One region of the Pseudomonas sp. PDNC002 genome, then DNA from elsewhere that is predicted to be linked to it. Evidence: riboswitches for the same ligand, from Rfam matches in the RefSeq annotation. Region 1 holds a riboswitch; each other region holds the start of a gene.
What was found. Region 1 has a riboswitch for cobalamin ahead of cobG (precorrin-3B synthase). Riboswitches for the same ligand answer to the same signal wherever they lie in the genome.
Positions count from the first base shown of each region.

Region 1 (3,900 bases):
CGGGTTCATAGTCTTGAGCGCCAGCTCGGCGCCACCCTCGATATTGATCGTGACGTCGAAGCCTCCGACGTAGCCGCACTCGGCGGCCAGCGCGGCGAGATTGTCGCGCATCATCTGCCGCGGTACCGGGTTGATCGCCGGCTCGCCCACCGGCAGCACCAGGCCGGGTTTGGTCACCATGCCGACACCTTCGCCGGCATGGAAACGCACGCCCGGTTCGACACTCAGCGCCACGCGGGCGAAAACCAGCGCACCGTGGGTCACGTCCGGGTCGTCGCCGGCATCCTTCAGCGTGCCGGCTTCGGCGCCGTCAGCGGTAAGCCGGCAGAACTCCAGGCGCAGGGTCGCGCTGCGCTCTTTCGGCAGGGCGATCTGCGCGGCGTCCAGCACTTCACCGGTGAGCAACAGGCGCGCCGCCGCCAGGCTGGTGGCAGTGGCGCAACTGCCGGTGGTGTAGCCGCTGCGCAGCGGGCGCGGCTGCTCCGGGGTTTCTTCGCGCATGCTCACTCGACCAGCGGCTTCCAGGCTTCCAGCAACGTGATCGGCAGCGCCGCTCGCCAGGTGTCGAAGCCACCCAGCGGCTGGGCCTGGGACACGGACAGGCGGATCAGTTCGCCGCCCACGCGCTCGCGCCAGCTCACCAGCGCCGCCTCGCTCTGCAAGGTGACGGCATTGGCTACCAGCCGACCGCCGGGCTTGAGCTGTTCCCAGCAGTGTTCGAATACTCCGGGCACGGTGACGCCACCACCGATGAAGATGGCATCGGGTTGCTCCAGTCCCTGCAACGCTTCCGGCGCGGCCCCGCAGACCAGTTGCAGCGCTGGCACGCCGAGGGCGTCGCTGTTGAAACGGATGTGCTCCTGGCGGCCTTCGTTGGCCTCGATGGCCAGCGTGCGGCAGCTCGGATGCGCGCGCATCCATTCGATGCCGATGGAGCCGCAGCCAGCGCCAACGTCCCAGAGCAGCTCGCCCGGCTTCGGCGCCAGCCGCGCCAGGGTCACGGCGCGCACGTCGCGCTTGGTCAGTTGACCGTCGTGGCGGTAGTCGTCATCACGCAGGCCAATCGTAAGAGGCAGGCGCTGCGCGTCTTCACCGGCGATGCACTGCACCGCCACCAGATTCAGCGCCGCCGCCTGCGCCAAGGCCCAATCGCCAGCCACGCCATCGATGCGCCGTTCGCTATCGCCGCCCAGGTGCTCCAGCACGCTCAGCCGGCTTGTGGCGAAGCCCCGCTCGCACAGCAATGCGGCAATAGCGGCCGGGCTGTCGCCATCATTACTGAGGATCAGCAGCCTGGCGTCCTCGTGGATCTGCGCGTTGAGTGCGGCCAATGGACGCGCCACCAGCGAGATCAGCGTGCAATCCTGCAGTGCCCAGCCCATGCGCGCTGCCGCGAGGGAGGCAGAGGACGGCGCGCTGAGCACAAGCATTTCCTCGGCCGGGATCTGGCGGGCCAGGCTCGCGCCGACGCCAAACCACATCGGATCACCACTGGCCAGCACGCAGGTCGGTTCGCCGCGCCGGCGCAGCACCGGCTCCAGGCTGAACGGGCTCGGCCAGGCCTGCCGGTTGGCGCGCAGGCAATGGGGCAGCAGCTCCAGCTGGCGCGGCGCGCCGATCACTTCGCTGGCAGCGAGCAGGGCTCGGCGCGCGGCCTTGCCGAGGCCGGCATAGCCGTCCTCGCCGATGCCGACGATGGTCAGCCAGGGCGTCATGAAAATTCCTCGGGTTGATCCGACGGGCAGGCTTTTCCTGCCTTCGGGCAAAGCAGGCATAATACCCGCTTCGTCGGTGCTCGTAGGACGCTTCGCCTTTATCGGTGAGGTTTCCAGGAGCCGAAGAGGGAACACGGTTAAGCCGTGGCTGCCCCCGCAACTGTAAGCAGCGAGTCCGCGCAATGCGGCGGTACGGGAACAACATTCCGTGCCGCCGGCCAGGCCACTGGGCAACCGGGAAGGCCGCGCTGGATGAGGACCTGCCAGCCAGGAGACCTGCCGACGAAACCAGTCGCGTGTGCAGACATCGAGCGGGGTGTATCGGTGTCGTGAAGTCCCCTATGGGGATTCGCAGGTCACCGCGACCCAGCCCTGGTGACCTCAGTGCAAGACTCTTCAGCTCTGCCCGTCCGTCCGCATGCCTGCCCCGGCCTGCTGCGCATCGTGGCCTCCCGCGATGGCGGCATCTGCCGCATCAAGCTGCCCTGTGGACAACTCGACGCCCACGCCGCGCGCGCCATTGCCCGGGCCGCCGAGCGCCATGCCGACGGCGTGCTGGAAGCGACCAACCGCGCCAACCTGCAGATCCGCGGCGTCCATGCCGGCGCCGAGAACGCGCTGAGCCGCGAGTTGCTCACTGCCGGCCTCGGCCCGCGTGAATTGGCGTCGGATGATGTGCGCAATCTGCTGGTCAGTCCGGCACTCGGCCTTGATGGCGGGACGACTTTCAATGCCGCTCCGCTGGCCCGCCAACTACTCGACCTGTTGGAAGGCACGACGCGCTTCCACGGCCTGTCGCCCAAGTTCGGCATTCAGTTGGACGCCGGCGAAAACCTGGCGATGCTGGAGCACCCCAACGATCTCTGGCTGTCGGCGATGTCCGATAACGCTGAGCCGCTATTTGCCTTCGGCCTGGCCGGCTGTCCACCACAGAACGAAACGGATCGCCCCGCCCTCGCCGCCGTCACTGCCGAGCAAGTTCCGCTGCTGGTGGAAACCCTGCTGCACCTGTTCCTCGATCTCGTCGGCGATGGCCAGACACGCATGCGCCAGCTCCGCGAGATGCTCGGCGATGAGGCACTCCTGGCGCGCTTGCAGCAACGCCTACCCTTCGCGCTGCAACTCGGCCCGGCTGTGGATAACTGGCGGCGTCCTGCGCCGCAGCCTTTCGGCCATCTTGGCATTCGTCCCCAGCACCAGGCGGAACGCGCCATGGTCGGCGCAGGATTCATCCTCGGACGACTCGATAGCTCCACCCTGTTCGCCCTCGCCGATCTGTCGGAACGCCATAGCGGCGGTCAGCTACGTCTGACGCCCTGGCAAAGTCTGGTCCTTCCCGATGTGGCGTCGATCGACGCCGCCATCGTCCTCGGTGCGCTAGGCAGCCTCGGTCTGGTGATCGACGCTGCGCAGCCGCTGTCGCGCATCGTTGCCTGCAGTGGCTCCAGCGGCTGCGCACGCGGGCTGGCCGACACCAAGGCCGACGCCCTGCGCCTCGCCGAACGCCTGCGTCACGCGCCGCCGGCCGGCGTTCACCTGTGCGGCTGCCCGCGCTCCTGTGCCGCCGCCCACGTCGCCCCCTACACCCTGCTGGCCGTCGCCGACGGCCGCTATGACCTGTTCCGTCGCGCCGATGGCGTGGCCGGCTTCGGCCAGCCGCTGGCGCGCAACCTTTCCCTCGATGCCGCGGGCGACCTGCTCGCCGCACCCGGAGTCCCCACCGATGCTTGATTACATCCGCGACGGCCAGGCGATCTATCGCCAATCCTTCGCCATCATCCGTGCCGAAGCCGACCTCACCGGTATCCCGGCCGACCTGGAGAAACTCGCCGTACGGGTGATCCACGCCTGCGGCATGGTCGACGTAGTGCAGGACCTGCGCTTCTCCGCAGGCGCCGGTGCCATTGGCCGCGCGGCATTGGCCAGCGGTGCGCCGATCCTCTGCGATGCGCGAATGGTCGCCGAGGGCATCACCCGCGCGCGCCTGCCGGCAGACAACAAGGTGATCTGCACGCTCAACGATCCGAACGTCCCGGCGCTCGCCAGAGAGCTGGGCAACACCCGCTCGGCGGTGGCTCTGGAGCACTGGCGCGAGCACCTCGAAGGCGCCGTGGTGGTGATCGGCAACGCGCCGACCGCCCTCTTCTACCTGCTGGAAATGCTCGACGCCGGCGCGCCGAAACCG
Region 1 covers NZ_CP070356.1:1,881,956-1,885,855, reverse strand. The annotation lists gene JVX91_RS08780 (cobalt-precorrin-5B (C(1))-methyltransferase) at 1-501, opposite strand, end outside; gene cbiE (precorrin-6y C5,15-methyltransferase (decarboxylating) subunit CbiE) at 504-1,715, opposite strand; cobalamin riboswitch at 1,774-2,014, shown strand; gene cobG (precorrin-3B synthase) at 2,100-3,446, shown strand; gene JVX91_RS08765 (precorrin-8X methylmutase) at 3,439-3,900, shown strand, end outside.

Region 2 (3,900 bases), 150 kb from region 1:
GATCGCCACCCTGCGCAACATGCGTGACCTCAAGGGCCCGCAGTTCCTGCACGTGGTGACCAAGAAGGGCAAGGGCTTCGGCCCGGCCGAGATCGACCCGATCGGCTACCACGCCATCACCAAGCTGGAGCCCGAAGGCGCCCCCGCCCACGCCGTGCCGAAGAAGGCCGGCGGGCCGAAGTACTCCAGCGTGTTCGGCCAATGGCTGTGCGACATGGCTGCCCAGGACCCGCGCCTGGTCGGCATTACCCCGGCGATGAAGGAAGGCTCCGACCTGGTGGCCTTCGCCGACAAATTCCCGGACCGCTACTTCGACGTCGCCATCGCCGAACAGCACGCCGTGACCCTGGCGGCCGGCATGGCCTGCGACGGCGCCAAGCCGGTGGTGGCGATCTACTCCACCTTCCTGCAGCGCGGCTACGACCAGTTGATCCACGACGTCGCGGTGCAGAACCTCGACGTGCTGTTCGCCATCGACCGCGCCGGCCTGGTGGGCGAAGACGGCCCGACCCACGCCGGCAGCTTCGACCTCTCCTACCTGCGCTGCATCCCCGGCATGCTGGTGATGACCCCCAGCGACGAGAACGAACTGCGCAAGCTGCTCACCACCGGCCATCACTTCGAAGGCCCGGCGGCGGTGCGCTACCCGCGCGGCACCGGCCCGAACGCCGCCATCGAAGCCGAGCTGGCCCCGGTGGAAATCGGCAAGGGCGTGGTGCGCCGCGAAGGCAAGGCCGGCAAGGTCGCCTTCCTGGTGTTCGGCGTGCAACTGGCCGAAGCGCTGAAAGTCGCCGAACAGTTCGACGCCACGGTCGCCGACATGCGCTTCGTCAAGCCGCTCGACGAGGAGCTGGTGCGCCAGCTGGCCGCCAGCCACGAGCTGCTGGTGACCATCGAGGAAAACTCGGTGATGGGTGGCGCTGGCGCCGCCGTCAGCGAATTCCTCGCCCGCGAGAATATCCAGCAGCCAATCCTGCACCTGGGTCTGCCGGACTACTACGTCGAGCACGCCAAGCCCGCACAGATGCTCGCGGAGTGCGGTCTTGACGCTGCGGGCATCGAAGCCTCGGTGAAGGCGCGCCTGGAGGCCCTCGGCAACCGCTGAGACCGATCGGCGCATCCCTCCTCGGGAGTATTGCCAGTGACGGGCGCACCGACTAAGGTGCGCCCGTTTTCGTTCGAGGTAACGGGAAGCAGGTGAAAGACCTGCGCTGCCCCCGCAACGGTAACCGACGCGCCCCGACAGGGAGCGCAGCATCGCCATCCGCCACTGCAGAACGCGGGAAGGCGGCGATGTGACGTCGGCAGCCCGGAGACCGCCCTCGACACGCCCCGACAGGTGTTGCGGAGGGCCGCACCGTCAAGTGCGGCCTGCCGCCCTTGCCACGCCCTCCTCGAAAGTCATCCGCCCGCTTTTGAGGACGTTCCATGAAACTGACCCGACTCGCCCTGGCCACCAGCCTGCTCCCCGGCATGGCCTTCGCCGCTGGCGACATCTACACGCTCTCCGACCAGGTGATCACCTCAGCGCGCCAGGCCCAGCCGCGCGCCGAAGCCACCTCGGCCAACAGCGTGTTCACCCGCGCCGACATCGAACGCCTGCAGGTACGCAGTGTCCCCGCCCTGCTCGCCCGCGTGCCCGGCGTGCAGATGGGCAGCTCCGGCGGCGTGGTCTCGTACTCCGTGCGCGGCACCAGCACCGCGCAAACCCTGGTGCTGGTGGACGGCCAGCGCATCGCCTCGGCCAGCAGCGGCATCGCCCGCCTGGACTACCTGAGCATCGACAGCATCGAGCGCGTCGAAGTGACCCGAGGCCCGCGCTCGGCGCTGTACGGCGCCGACGCCATTGGTGGGGTCATCCAGATCTTCACCCGCCGCGGCGAAGCCGGCCTGCACCCGGAAGTGCGCCTGGCCGCCGGCAGCCACGGCACCTTCGAGCGCAGCCTGAGCCTTTCCGGCGGCAACGAGCAGACCCGCTACAACCTCGGCGGCAGCCTGGATGAGAGTCAGGGCTGGGACCGCACCAGCGACAACGTCGGCGCCGACAGCGACCACGACGCCCAGCGCAACAAGGCCGTGCACCTGAACCTGGACCATCGCTTCAGCGACGACTGGAAAGCCGGCCTGAACCTCAACGACCAGCGCGGCAAGAACGAATACGACGACGCCTACAACTTCGAGCCCGGTACGCCGCAGGACGAATTCCGCGTCAGCAGCTACAGCGCCTACCTCGACGGTCAGATCACGAAGATGTGGAACAGCCGCCTGGAGCTGGGCCGCAGCTTCGACCGCAACAAGGCCGTGGGCGCCGCCGACAGCTGGAACAACGGCACCCTGGAGACCACCCGCCACTCGGCGAGCTGGATCAACCGCCTGCAACTGGACGACTCCAACCAGCTGGCCCTGGGCGCCGACTGGTACGAAGACAAGGTCGACGGCAGCACCGACTTCGCCGAGGACCAGCGCAGCAACCGCGCCTTCTTCGCCCAGCACAGCTTCAAGGGCGACAGCTTCGGCACCGAACTGGGCATCCGCCACGACAACAACCAGGCCTACGGCAGCCAGAACAGCTGGAACGCCGCCTTCAGCCTGCCGGTCGGCGACAACCAGACCTGGATCGCCAGCTACGGCGAAGGTTTCCGCGCACCGACCTTCAGCGACCTCTACTACCCCGGCGCGAGCAACCCGGACCTGAAGGCCGAGACCTCGAAGACCTATGAGCTGCAATGGCGCGGCGACTTCTCCGGCACGCACCTGGAAGCCTCGCTGTACCGCACCGAGATCGACGATCTGATCGCCTGGGACAGCACCAGCAACCAGCCGGAGAACATCAACAAGGCGCGCATCAATGGCTTCGAGGCCAGCGTTGCCCGCGACGTACTGGGCTGGCAGGCCGCTCTCGGTTTGAGCCTGATCGACCCGCGCGACCGCGACACCGGCCACACCCTGCCGTACCGCGCGCGCCGTACCTTGAACCTGGACCTCGATCGCCAGTTCGGCGCCTTCGGTGTCGGCGGCACCTGGCGTGCGGTCAGCCAGCGCTACGACGACGCGGCCAACACCCGCGAACTCTCCGGCTACGGCGTGCTCGACCTGCGCACCAGTTGGCTGGCCAGCAATGAGATTCGCTTCGACCTGAAGCTGGATAACGCCCTGGACCGCGACTACACCCTGGGCGACTACCTACGCCCAACCAGCCCGATGGACTTCATGGGCGAAGCCCGCCCCTACCGCGAACCGGGCCGCACCGCGCTGCTGGCGGTGACCTGGACGCCGGAGCTGTAAGAGAAGCAGCCTGGCGGCCCTTACCCTGACCCTGGCTACGCGCCCCGCTCCTGAGGGAGAGGGGACTGTCCGAGCAGGGTAGAGCCTCAGCGCTCGCCGGCTGACTCCCCAAGCTCCCCAAAATGCCAAACGGCTCCCTCTCCCTGAGGGAGAGGAGACTGTCGGAGAAGGGTAAGGCCTCAGCGCTCGCCGGCTGACGCCACAAGCTCCCACAAATGCCAAACGGCCCCCTCTCCCTGAGGGAGAGGGCTGGGGTGAGGGGAAATCCAGCGCGCCGATGCCAACCCGCAGGAGCGGATTCACCCGCGATGACCTGACGTGGCCGGACACCAATCGCGGACGAAGTCCGCTCCTACGCGTAGGGCGATATGCAGCGCAGCTGTTCGCGAGCAAGCTCGCTCTACGAAGAGCTACCCGGCGTGCTCGGGTCGATCAGAGCACTCCGCCCCTTGTAGGACCGAGGGGGGCGCCTAGCCCTTGCTCGCGAACCCGCACAGCAGCGTGCTTAAACCAGAACCCCCGCCATCCGCCCCAGCTCCGCGCAATCCTGCGCGTGCCAGTCGGTCAGCTCGGGCCAGGGATTCTCAGCAAGATTCACCAGCGCACTGTGCGCCC
Region 2 covers NZ_CP070356.1:2,027,026-2,030,925, reverse strand. The annotation lists gene dxs (1-deoxy-D-xylulose-5-phosphate synthase) at 1-1,105, shown strand, start outside; cobalamin riboswitch at 1,158-1,326, shown strand; gene JVX91_RS09475 (TonB-dependent receptor) at 1,429-3,285, shown strand; gene JVX91_RS09470 (HAD family hydrolase) at 3,791-3,900, opposite strand, start outside.
Region 2: it holds a riboswitch for cobalamin, as region 1 does, so the genes downstream of both, JVX91_RS09475 (TonB-dependent receptor) here and cobG (precorrin-3B synthase) in region 1, are expected to answer to the same signal.

Region 3 (3,900 bases), 750 kb from region 1:
CGCGCTGCGCCCCGGCGGCAGCCTGGTGTTTTCCATCGAGCACCCGATCTACATGGCCTCGCTCAAACCGGGCTGGATAGTCGACGGCGATGGCCGCCGCTGCTGGCCGGTGGACCATTACCAGGACGAAGGCGAGCGCCGCACCGACTGGCTGGCCAAGGGCGTGCTCAAGCATCACCGCACCCTCGGCAGCATTCTCAATGCCGTGATCGGCTCGGGGCTGACGCTGCGCCACGTCGAGGACTGGGGCCCGAGCGCCGAGCAGGTGCAGGCCATCCCGTCGCTGGCCGAGGAGCGCGAACGGCCGATGTTGCTGCTGGTCGCCGCGCAGCGCTGAAGCGGCGAAAAGGCGCGACTATGCTGGAAGGGTCGCGCCCACCCCGCGTCGGAGATCGCCATGTCACAGACCGTTCCCGCCGTCCGCCCCAGCGTCATTCCCTGCCTGCGCTACCGCGATGCGCCCCAGGCCATCGACTGGCTGTGCGCGACCTTCGGCTTCCAGCGACAACTGGTCGTTGCCGATGAACATGGCGGCATCGCCCACGCCCAGCTGGCGATGGCCGACGGCAGTGGGCTGGTGATGCTGGGTTCGCTGCACGACAACGAGTACGGCCGGCTGATGCGCCAGCCCGACGAGATTGGCGGCTGCACCCAGAGCATCTACGTGGTGGTGAAGGACGCCGAAGCGTTGTACCGCGCAGCGGTGGATGGCGGCGCGCAGATCGTCATCGACATCAAGGACGAAGACTACGGCGGCCAGGGCTTCACCTGTCGCGATCCGGAAGGGCATATCTGGAGCTTCGGCACCTACGATCCCTGGCACTGACGCCGCTCTGCAACATCCTGCGCAAGCCCCGCGCTTGACGCTTTCCCATCGCAAGTGTTGATATGCGCCCCGTTTCAGGTGCCCCCCGCCGCCGTGCGTGGGGTGAAACGGGAAGCCGGTGCGTCGCCCTCGTGCGATCAGTCCGGCGCTGCCCCCGCAACGGTAAGCGAGCGGAGCATCCACTAGGCCACTGTGCACCAGCATGGGAAGGCGGATGCCCCAGGACCCTCGCAAGCCCGGAGACCGGCCTGGAACCTGTTTGGCAAACCCGCGGTGGGCGGGCGTGAGCCGGTTCCCGGGGCGCGCTCGTTCCGGGTGTCGCTGCGCCGCCTGCGAAATATCTATTTCGAGGCGATCACCTTGCATTCTCCTGCTTCCAATTCCCGGCGCGCCTTGCGCTGGACTCCCGTTCTCTCCCTCTGTGCCCTGAGTTCGCAGCTTGTGGCGGCTCCCCTCGACCTGGCCGATGAAATCGTCAGCGCGCCTTCCGTGGAGTCCACCACGGTGGCCGACATGGCGCGCTACGGCAGCAAGCTGGAGGTCATCGACCGCCAGCAGATCGAACGCGCCGGCCCCAGCGCCGACATCACCCGCGTGCTGCAGATGTACGTGCCGGGCCTGTTCGTTGCGCCGAAGAACGGCCCGTTCGACTACGGCACCTACTCGCTGCTGGGCGGGCGCAACGACGACACGCTGATCCTGCTGGACGGCGTGCGCCTGAACAATCGCCTCTACGGCGGCATCTACATTGACACCCTGCCGACCACCGCAGTGGAACGCATCGAGGTGCTCAAGGGCGGCCAGGGCCTGCTGTTCGGCACCCAGGCGGTGTCCGGGGTGATCAATATCGTCACCCGCAGCGCGCGCAGCCGCGAGGCGTCCGGCGAGGTGAACCTCGGCCTGGACACCTTCAAGGGCCGCAGCGGCGATGCCCGCGCGGAGAAGGTCGTGCAGAACGGCCTGGGCGACCTCGGCCTGATGGCCTACGTCAGCCACAACCGCTCTGACGGCTACCAGCCCTACCGCGACCGGGACATGACCAGCACGGTCAGCGACAAGCGCCGCTCGTACGACGTCAACGTGTTCGGCGCCAAGGCCATCCAGGCCATCGGTGAGGCTTCGCGCCTGGAGCTGTTCTACCAGTACGCCGACGCCGAGCTGGATTTCGCCCGGCCAACGTCGAACCACCACACCAGCAACAACCGCGTGCAACAGATCGCCACGGCCACCTTCCAGCAGAGCGTCAACGACGTTTTCAGCTGGTTCGCCAAGACCCACATCAACGACTGGGACACCCGCTACGACCGCGTCTACAACCTGCAGGGCGGCGGCACCCAGGTGCTCAACCACAACGACTACTGGGGCTTCACCGACTGGGGCGCGCAGCTCGAAGGCAAGGCCAGGTTCGGTGGCGGTCACGAGCTGGTCTTCGGTAGCGACAACCAGTGGTACAAGGGCCAGGACGATGTGCTGATCATCGACAACGACAAGGCCGAATCCCATGCGCTCTACGCCCAACTGCGCCCGCGCATCGACGCGCTGCCCGATTGGCACCCGAGCCTGGGCGTGCGCCGCGAGGAAATCTCCGGCGGCGAAGGCGCCACGGTGTGGATGCTCACGTCGCTCTACGACCTCACCGAGCAGCTCAAGCTGCGCGGCCAGTTCGGCACCGCCTTCAAGCTGCCCACCGCCGAGCAACTGTTCGTCAACGAGCCGGGAGACGAAGTCGGCAACCGCGACCTCAAGCCCGAGCGCAGCCGCAATGCCGAGCTGGGCCTGGACTACACCGGCGAGCTGTTCGACCAGCCGTGGAGCGGCAGTGTCACCCTGTTCCGCCGTGAGATCACCGACTTCATCACCCTGGCGGGTGACCAGTGGGTGAACGGCAACGGGGAGATCGAGGTGCGCGGCGTTGAGGCCAACGGCCAGTGGCAGTTCGGCCGGCACTGGCAGGTCTCCGCTGACGCCACGCGCAACCTGGTGGACAGCCGCGAAGGCGTGACGGTCAACAACATCCCGCACTTCTTCGCCCGTGTGCGCCTGGGCTATGACGACAACCTCTGGGGCGCCGGCCTCGCGACACGCTACGTGGGCTCCATCGTCAGCGCCCAGGACGACGACTACGGCCACTACACCGTGCTCGACGGCGACGCCTATCGCTATCTCGACCCGGCCCACGCGCACCGCCTGAGCCTGCTGCTGGAGAACCTGCTGGACCGCGACTACGCCACCGGCCGCACCAGCAATGGCAGCCGCCAGGTGGACAACCTCGGCCGGCCGCGCACCGCCGAGCTGCGCTACACCTTCAGCTTCTGATGAGGGCCATCCTGCTGGTCGGCCCGCTGGCCGGCGTCCAGGGCGAGCGCCTGCATCGCGAGGTGTCGGCGCGTCTGACTGGTGTCGAGATCATCGACACCAGCGAGGGTTTCGACGCGCTCTGGACGCGAGCGCGCGCGCAGTTGGCCGATGGCGCGCCGTTGCTGCTGGTCGACCTGGAGCCCGCCGCTGACGGTGCCTATCTCGACTGGCTGCGCGCCGAACTGGCGGTGCTGGCGGATGAGTTTCCGCAGGCGCCGGTGCCGAGCATCACGGCTTCGGCGCTGGGCCGTCGCGGGCTGGATGCCGGCGCAGTGCTGGCAGCGATCGATGATCCGGCGCAACAGCTGGACTGCCAGGGCGTCGGCGAGGTGCCGTCGCAGCCGGACTGGTCCGCGCCACCGCCGCACCGGCATCACCTGTTCCTCTGCACCGGGCCGCGCTGCGTGCGCCGGGGTGCATTGCCCTTGTGGAAAACCTTGCGCCGCGAGCTGATTCGCCACGACCTCTACGAGAATGGCGAAGGCGCCTTGCTGACTCGCACGGGTTGCCAGTTCCCCTGCAATCGCGGGCCGGTGCTGACGGTCTATCCCGAGCGTGTCTGGTATGGACTACGCAGCGATGAGCAGGTTTGTCGGGTGGTGACGGAGCACCTGCGCGATGGTGTGCCGGTGGCGGATCTGCGCGTGGATGACGAGATATGAAACGCACTCCGCTCGTTGCAGGAGCGAGCTTGCTCGCGAACCTCTGGACGCAGG
Region 3 covers NZ_CP070356.1:2,630,329-2,634,228, forward strand. The annotation lists gene JVX91_RS12125 (class I SAM-dependent methyltransferase) at 1-337, shown strand, start outside; gene JVX91_RS12130 (VOC family protein) at 398-826, shown strand; cobalamin riboswitch at 886-1,093, shown strand; gene JVX91_RS12135 (TonB-dependent receptor) at 1,268-3,142, shown strand; gene JVX91_RS12140 ((2Fe-2S) ferredoxin domain-containing protein) at 3,142-3,846, shown strand.
Region 3: it holds a riboswitch for cobalamin, as region 1 does, so the genes downstream of both, JVX91_RS12135 (TonB-dependent receptor) here and cobG (precorrin-3B synthase) in region 1, are expected to answer to the same signal.